Linked DNA regions of Sediminicoccus sp. KRV36. The protein of the gene in region 2 interacts with the protein of the main gene of each other region in a pairwise test. Links are inferred from orthologs where the notes say so. Each region holds a gene or a part of one and is shown on either strand. Other genes may lie near its edges.

What was found.
Region 1: the proteins of LHU95_RS15545 (region 2) and ftsA interact in binary tests that used the Escherichia coli proteins (3 or more experiments, as listed by UniProt). The link is inferred for Sediminicoccus sp. KRV36 from one-to-one orthologs.

Annotation. Positions count from the first base shown.
Region 1 is NZ_CP085081.1:1,266,582-1,270,914, forward strand. Bases 560-3,558 are described here. They hold ftsA (cell division protein FtsA), read right to left. Parts: upstream 2,712-3,558; coding sequence 1,407-2,711; downstream 560-1,406. Other genes in these bases: ftsZ (cell division protein FtsZ), read right to left, coding at 560-1,303; LHU95_RS05670 (cell division protein FtsQ/DivIB), read right to left, coding at 2,708-3,558. Also shown: more of ftsZ, read right to left, coding at 1-559; more of LHU95_RS05670, read right to left, coding at 3,559-3,589; LHU95_RS05675 (D-alanine--D-alanine ligase), read right to left, coding at 3,579-4,333. UniProt on the Escherichia coli protein: Essential cell division protein that assists in the assembly of the Z ring. May serve as the principal membrane anchor for the Z ring.
Region 2 is NZ_CP085081.1:3,280,171-3,284,273, reverse strand. Bases 859-3,627 are described here. They hold LHU95_RS15545 (rod shape-determining protein), read left to right. Parts: upstream 859-1,605; coding sequence 1,606-2,649; downstream 2,650-3,627. Other genes in these bases: mreC (rod shape-determining protein MreC), read left to right, coding at 2,772-3,627; LHU95_RS15550 (tripartite tricarboxylate transporter substrate-binding protein), read right to left, coding at 859-1,427. In the rest of the region: LHU95_RS15555 (2-isopropylmalate synthase), read left to right, coding at 1-419; more of LHU95_RS15550, read right to left, coding at 423-858; more of mreC, read left to right, coding at 3,628-3,635; LHU95_RS15535 (rod shape-determining protein MreD), read left to right, coding at 3,760-4,103. UniProt on the Escherichia coli protein: Forms membrane-associated dynamic filaments that are essential for cell shape determination. Acts by regulating cell wall synthesis and cell elongation, and thus cell shape.

The sequences.
Region 1 (4,333 bases), 2.0 Mb from region 2 along the record:
CGGCGGGCGGTGCCGCAACCGGCTGCACCATCACGGGCTGCGGCATTTCCTCGACATAGGCCTGCTGCTGCGCAACGACGGGCGCGGCGGCCAGGGCCGTGGCCGTCGCTGCCGTCGTCATGGCAGAGGTGGCCGGGCCGGCAGCGGCGGGCTGGCGCAGCAAACCCGCGCCACCACCAACCTGCACGGGCCGACGCGGCGCCGGCACCACAGGGGCGCCCAAGGGGCCGGAGGGGCCGCGCGCCGCGGCCGGCGCAGGGGCTGCCGCCGGCGCGGGCTGGTTCACGACGGCGAGCCGCGGGCCGGCCGGGTTCATCGCGGCACCCATGGAGGCCACATCAATGCCGGTCGCGACCACGGAGACCCGGATGCGGCCATTCATCGTCTCGTCGATTGCCGAGCCGAAGATGATGTTCACTTCCTCATCCACCTCGCGGCGGACGCGGGCCATGGCCTCGTCCACCTCGAACAAGGTCATGTCCAGGCCGCCGGTGATGTTGATCAGCACGCCCTTGGCGCCGCGCATGGAGGTATCCTCCAGCAGCGGGTTGTTGATGGCGGAATCGGCGGCCTGCGTCGCGCGGCCTTCGCCTTCGGCCTCGCCCGTGCCCATCATCGCCTTGCCCATTTCGGCCATGACGGTGCGGATATCGGCGAAATCGAGGTTCACCAGGCCCGGATTGACCATGAGGTCCGTCACGCCGCGCACGCCCATGTAGAGGACGTTGTCGGCCATCTTGAAGGCTTCGGCGAAGGTGGTGCGGTCATTCGCCAGCTTGAACAGGTTCTGGTTCGGAATGACGATCAGCGTGTCCACGAATTGCTGAAGTTCTTCCAGGCCCGCATCGGCGGATTTGCGGCGCTTCGGCCCTTCGAAATCGAACGGCCTGGTGACGACGCCCACGGTCAGGATGCCCCGCTCCCGTGCCATGCGTGCGATGACCGGGGCGGCACCCGTGCCAGTCCCGCCACCCATGCCGGCGGTGACGAAGACCATGTGGCAACCTTCGAGGTGGCGGGCCAGCTCGTCCGTCGCTTCCTCGGCCGCGGCGCGGCCGATCTCGGGCTTGGCGCCAGCGCCCAGGCCCTGCGTCAGATGCGGCCCCAGCTGCACGCGGCGTTCCGCGCGGCTGTTGACCAGCGCCTGGGCGTCGGTGTTCGCGACAATGAATTCGACTCCGTCCAGACCCAGGTGGATCATGTTGTTCACGGCATTCGTGCCACCTCCGCCCACGCCGATCACGGCGATGCGGGGTGAGAAATCCGTGTGCTGGGTGACCGGCAGAGTCAGGTTCAATGTCATGGACAGGTTCTCCTCAGACGAGCTTAAACCACCGCATTCGATTCGAGTCTGCCCATCTTCGCAGACTGTCCCCGTTATCCACAGGGCAGCACTCGGAATTTCGTCATAAACGTTCGCGAAGCCACGCAATACCGCGGCGCAGCATGCCAGGCGTGCTGATCGCGGCCGGCGCCACGTCGAGCAGGGGCTTGCCTTCGCCCGCCGCCCAGGCGAGCAGGCCGATCGCCGAAGCGAAGCCGGCACCCGAGGCCGTCTCGGGCAGGCCACGCACCATCCGGGGGCGGCCATTGCGCACCGTCACCTCGCGGCCGAGCACGCGCCCGGCCAATTCGCGCACGCCGATCAATTGGCTGGCGCCACCGGTCAGCACGATGCGGCGGCGCATTTCGGCCGGCAAACCGCTGCCATCCAGCCGGTCCCGCAGCAATTCGAAGCTCTCCTCGAGCCGCGGGCGGATGATCTTCACGATCATTTCGCGCGGAACCCGCGCGATCTGGTCGTCATCCTCACCCACCATGGGAACCGGCAGCATTTCACCGCGATCCTCGGCCGATTCCAGCACGCTGCCATGCATGGTCTTCAATCGCTCGGCATGGGTGATGGGCGTCGAGAGCACGCGTGCCAGGTCATTGGTCACCTGCCAGCCGCCCACCGGGAGCTGCGCCGTGTGCATCAGGCGGCCCTCGGCGAAGGCGGCGAGGCTGGTGGTGCCGCCACCCATATCCACGCAGACCGCGCCCAATTCGCGCTCATCATCCACCAGCGTCGCCAGCCCGGCGGCGAAGGGCGAGGAGACCAATTCCTCCACCTCCAGCTCGCAGCGCTGCAGGCACTGGCCCAGGTTGAACAGCGCATGGCTCGCGGAATCCAGCACATGCAGCCGCGCGCCGAGCGTATCGCACACCATGCCGCGCGGATCATCCACGCCGCCGGTCGCGTCCACGGTGAAGCCCAGGGGGAAGCTGTGCACCGCTTCGCGGCCCTCGGCATGGGTGCGGCGCACGCCCTCGGTCATGATGCCGCCCAGATCGGCCGTGGTGACGGCCCGCCCGCCCACCTGCCACAGGATGTTGTGCGTCCGGCTCTCCGGCTGCCCGCAGGAGAGGTTGACGATGACGCCCTTGAGCAGCGTATCCGCCATTTCCTCGGCACTCGCCACGGCGGCGCGGATGCTGCGCTCCGCCTCCTCCATATCCACGATGGAGCCGGCCTTCACGCCGCGGGATTTCTGCCAGCCAAAGCCGAGCGCCCGCGGCGTGCCGTCGCTCTCGATGCGCGCGATGAGGCAGACCACCTTGGTCGAGCCGATATCCAGCACGCCAAACACGCCCGGGCGCGCGCGGCCGAGCTTGATGCCGCGCGTGGGAAGCTCGGTGCGGGGTGGCTGGTAGCGAACGATCTCGTTCATCCGCGTTGGCTCCGTGCAGGTGTTGGCGTCGGTGGGGCGGGTTGTCCGGGGGGGTGCATGCGCACCACCAGGCGGTCCGGCAGGCGCATATCCACGGCGGCGAGCGGGCGATCGAGCAGCCGATCGCGGGCCTGCAACTCGGCGAGGCGCGTGATGGCCGCTTCCTCATGCCCTTCGGGCAGCAGGATATCCGCGCCGTTCTGCAGGCGCAGATTCCACCGCCGCTCGGAAACGCGGATGATGGCCTGCACGCGGTCCGAGATTTCGGGCGCGCTGCGCAGCAGATCGATCATCTGCGCCGCCACGCGCTCGGCGCCGGCGCCGACCACGAGGGGGAGTGGGCCGAAGGCTTCGAGCCGTTCGGTCGCCATCACCCGCCCTTCGCGGTCAATCACCGAGAAGCGTCCGTCGCGCTGCCAGATGGCGAAGGCGCGGCGCTCGCTGATGCGGATCAGGATGGTGCCGGGCAGCCGGCGCTCCACATGGGCGCTTTCCACCCAGGCGATCTGTTCCAGGCGCTGCCGGGCCACCTGCGGCTGGAAGTCGAGCATCGCCTCGCCAGGCGTGATGCCGATGGCGGCCAGCAGGGCTTCACGCGGCGCGAATTCCCGGCCCTCGATGCGGATTTCCTGGACGGACAGCCCAGGCCCACGGCCCAACTCGGCCAGCCAGGAGGTGGTGTCGCGCAAGCGCGCCATGGGATCGAGCGCGATCACGCCGATGCTGGCGATGCCCAGCGTGCCCAGCGCCAGCGTGGCCATGCCGATGCCGCGCAGCCAGGCGCGGCGCTTCTTGAACCACAGCCGCGTGGCCGAGGGCCGCTTGGGCTGCGGCGCGCTGCGCGAACGCGTCGTGGGCTCGGCGGGTTTACGGGCCATGGCAGGCCTGCCCGACCATCCAGGCGCACAGGGCCGGAAAGGCGATGCCGCGATGGGCCGCCTGCTCGGGCAGCAAGGACGTCCTGGTCATGCCCGGCTGGGTGTTCACCTCCAGCAGGTAAAGCCGCCCCGGCTCGCCGTCGGTATCATCGTAGCGGAAATCGGAGCGGGACACGCCGCGGCAGCCCAGGGCGCGATGCGCGGCAACGGCCACGCGCATCGCCTCCGCCGTCGCATCGGGATGGATGGGCGCGGGCAGCAGGTGCCGGCTGCCGCCATCGGCGTATTTCGCCTCGTAATCATAGAAGACGTTGCCGGTGGCGATCTCGGTCACGGCCAGCGCCTCATCGCCCATCACGGCGACGGTGAGTTCCCGGCCCGGGATGAAGCTCTCGGCCATGATGCGCTGCCCGAAGCGCCAGTTGCGGGCGATCTCCTGGCGGCGGTTGTCGCCCTCGCGCAGGATGGTGACGCCGACGGAGGAACCCTCATCCACCGGCTTCACCACATAGGGCAGGGGCAGCGGATCGGCTGCTTCCAGCTCCTCGGGGCTGATCACCCGATGTGCCGCGACCGGCAGGCCATGGGCGGAAAACACGGCCTTGGCGGCGGCCTTGTCCATCGCGACGGAGGAAGCGCGCACGCCCGAATGCGTATAGGGCAACCCCATCCAGTCCAGCACGCCCTGGATGCAGCCATCCTCCCCGAAGCGGCCATGCAACGCGTTGAACACGGCATCCGGCC
Region 2 (4,103 bases):
TCGCCGCCCTCGTGGATGACGAGGTCGGCCGCGGCAATGACCGCATCAAGCTGACCGGCCTGAATGTCTCCACCGGCATGGGCACCAAGCCGATGGCGACCATCGCGCTTGATGTGGACGGGGCACGCCGTGATGGCATGGCCATGGGGGATGGTGGCGTGGATGCCACCTTCAACGCGCTGCGCGCCGCCTTCCCGCATGAGGTCAATCTCAAGCTGTTCGCTGTCCAGAGCGTGACAGGCGGCACCGACGCCCAGGCGCGCGTGACAATCCGTCTGGAGGAAAACGGCAAGCTCGTGGACGGGCAGGGGGCGGATACGGATACGATCGTCGCCGCCGCGCGGGCCTATGTGCACGCGCTGAACAAGCTGCTGGTGAAGCGGGAGCGGACCGAGCCGCCCCCGGTCGCGGCCGAGTAAGCCTCACTCGACCCGGATATTGAGCCGGCGAATGAGTGCCGCGTAGAGCGGGGTCTCGGTCGCGATCTGCCGCTGCATCGCGGCCGGCCCCATTTCGGGCGCCGAGAGGGAGAGTGCATCCAGCCGCTGCCGCGCGGCGGGGGCGGCAAAGACCTCCGCCGTGGTGCTCGCCAGGGTCGCCAGCACCGCGGCTGGGGTGCCCGCGGTGGCCGAGGCGCTGAACCACCCGGTCACCACCACGCCGGCCAGCCCCTGCTCGGCGAAGCTTGGCACCTCGGGCAGGGCCGGCAGCCGGGCGGTGGCGGTCACGCCCAGCGCCCGCAACTGGCCTGACTGGATATGCGGCTTGGCGGAGGCCACCGTGTCGAACATCAGGTCGATATTGCCGGCCAGCAGGTCGGGCACGGCCTGGCCGCTGCCGCGATAGGGGACATGCGTCATGGTCACGCCCGCGCGCTCGGCGAAGATTTCGGCCGCCAGATGCGCCATGCTGCCATTGCCGAAGGAGCCGTAGCTGAGTGCCCCCGGCCGGGCGCGCGCCCGCTCCAGGAAGGCGGCCAGGCTGGCCGGGCCTCGCGCCGCATGGACCACCAGCACATAGGGTGTTTCAGCCAGCAGGCTGACATGGGCGAAATCCGCCACGGGATCATAGCCGAGATCGGGCAACAGGGACGGGTTGACCGTGAAGCTGACATTGGTGCCCACCAGCAGGATGTGCCCGTCCGCAGGCCGCGCGCGGGCCACGGCGCGCGCGCCGATGGCCGTCGCCGCGCCGGGGCGGTTCTCGACGATGAAGCTGCCGCCCAGCCGCTCCTGCAGGCCCTGCGCCAGGATGCGGCCGAGAATGTCGGTGGCACCACCGGCGGCATAGGGTACGACCAGTGTGACTGTCCGCGCCGGATAGGCGGTCTGGGCGCGGGCTGGCGCGGCTGGAACGAAAGCGCTCAAAGCGGGAGTGCCGAGGGCGAGTCCGCTGAGCAGCGCAGCGCGGCGGGTGGTCATGGTCATCGGGGCATCCTCCAGGATGGCTTTGCGCCGGTTCAGCCGGCGATTATCCCCAATCATGCCACGGCCGGCGCGGCCCTGGCGAGGCGGCGCGCGCGCAACGGGTTGCCCCAGGGGACACTTGGGGCTAGGGGTCCCTGTCTCAGACCACCCCATGGCCACCCTCTGGAAGGCTCCCCGCATGTTCTCTCGCCTGTTCGGCTTCCTCTCCGCCGACATGGCCATTGACCTCGGCACCGCGAACACACTCGTTTACGTGAAGGGCCGGGGCATTGTGCTGAACGAGCCGTCTGTTGTCGCGATTTCCGACAATCGCGGCCGCAAGCAGGTGCTCGCGGTCGGTGAGGAGGCGAAGCAGATGCTGGGCCGCACGCCCGGCAACATCGCCGCCATTCGCCCCCTGCGCGACGGCGTGATCGCCGATTTCGAAGTGGCGGAGGAAATGATCAAGCATTTCATCCGCAAGGTGCATAACCGCCGCAGCTTCACTTCGCCGCTCATTATCGTCTGCGTGCCTTCCGGCTCGACCGCGGTGGAGCGCCGCGCCATCCAGGAAAGCGCCGAAAGCGCTGGCGCCCGCAAGGTCCTGCTGATCGAGGAACCGATGGCGGCCGCGATCGGCGCCGGCCTGCCCGTGACCGAGCCTTCGGGCTCCATGGTCGTGGATATTGGCGGCGGCACGACGGAAGTGGCCGTGATTTCGCTGGGCGGCATTGTCTATGCGCGCAGCGTGCGCGTGGGTGGCGACAAAATGGATGAGGCGGTGATTTCGTATATTCGCCGCACCCACAACCTGCTGATCGGCGAAAGCTCGGCCGAACGGATCAAGATGACCATCGGCGCCGCGGCCCCTCCGCTGGATGGCGAGGAAGGCCCGCTCACCGAGGTCAAGGGCCGGGACCTGATGAACGGCGTCCCGCGCGAGGTGCTGGTCAGCCAGCGGGAGATTGCCTATTCGCTGATGGAGCCAGTCACGTCGATCGTGGATGCGGTGAAAGTGGCCCTTGAGAATACGCCGCCCGAACTGGCGGCCGATATCGTGGACAAGGGAATTGTCCTCACCGGCGGTGGGGCCCTGCTGTACCGGCTGGATGAAGTGCTGCGCGATGCGACAGGCCTGCCCGTTGTTGTGGCAGAGGAGCCGTTGAATTGCGTGGCGATGGGCACTGGCCGCGCCCTGGAGGAGCTGAAGCGGCTTCGCCAGGTGCTGACTTCGATGTATTGAGAGCTACCGAATCACTCTTCGATCCTGTTGTGTAGTCCTGAGCATTTTTCTCCGATACGGCTGGATATGCCGTGGCGGAAATGGTCTCAATCCCTCGATGGGCCCCATGGGGCGGAGATGCCGTGATCCGTCTGAGTATCCCGCTGAGACAGGCTTTAGCCCGGCTTTCCCTGCCGGTGCTGATCGCGGCCGCCTTCGGCATCATGCTGCTGGGCAAGGCGGATGCGCTGCTGATCGAGCGCATGCGGATGTCCTTGGCGGATGCTCTGGCACCCATCTGGGGCGCCGTGCAGGAACCTGTCTCCGCCGTGCGTGATGCGGTGCAGGAGGGTGAGGCGCTGTGGAACATGCGGGCCGAGAATGCCCGCCTGATCGAGGAAAATGAGCGTCTGCGCCGTTGGCAAGCGACGGCCCTGGCCCTCGAGGCCGAGAACGCGCTCCTGCGCCGCCAGCTCTCCTGGGTGCCGGACCCCGCCCCGCAATTCCGCACGGCCCGCGTGGTGGCGGATGCGGGCGGCACCTATGCCCGCGCTGTCCTGCTGGCGACGGGCCCGCAACACAATGTGCGCAAAGGGCAGATCGCACTGGATGAGCGCGGCTTCGCAGGCCGCGTGACGGAGGTGGGCAGCCGCTCCGCCCGCGTCCTGCTCGCGACGGACATCAACAGTCGCGTGCCGGTCACGCTGGAAACCAGCCGGGCACGGGCCATCATGGTGGGCAACAACGCGGCGCGGCCAAGGCTCCAGCATTGGCCTGAGGGCACCTTGCCGCGCGAAGGCGATCGCGTCGTGACCAGCGCTCAGGCGGGCGCCTTCCCGGCCGGGCTGCCGGTCGGCGTGGTGCGCTGGACAGAGAGCGGCGCCGTTGAGGTGGAGCTTTTCGCGCATCTGGAGCGGCTGGATGTGCTGCGGCTGTTTGATTTCGGGCTTTCCGGGATCTTGCCGCCGGAATCCGTGGCCCGGCCCGAGCCGCGCGGGCGGCGCTGACCGCATGGTCTCCAAGGGCCGGCCGGAGCCGCCCATGGGCTTGCTCCAGCGCCTGGATGCAGCTGCGCGCGCGGGATTTCCGGGACTCTTTACCGCTTTCCTGATCATTTTGGCAGCGGTCCCCGTGGGCCTTCCCGGGATCATCGGCGCCGTGGCGCTGCCCTGCATTTTCTTCTGGACGATCTTCCGTCCGGCTGCCATGCCCGCACCCGTGGTGTTCTTTCTTGGTCTTTTGCAGGATCTCCTCTCCTTTGCCGCCCTCGGGACGGGGGTGCTGACCCTGCTCATCCTGCATGGGGTGACGCTGCGCCTCCGCGATTTCCTCGTGCGGCAATCCTTTCTCTCGGCCTGGGTGGTGTTCAGCGCCTTCGCCGCCGGGGCTGGCGCGCTGGGCTGGGCGCTGCAGGCTGTGCTTGGCTGGATGTTGCCGCCGGCAGCGCCGGGATTGCACCAGTTCGGCATCGCGGT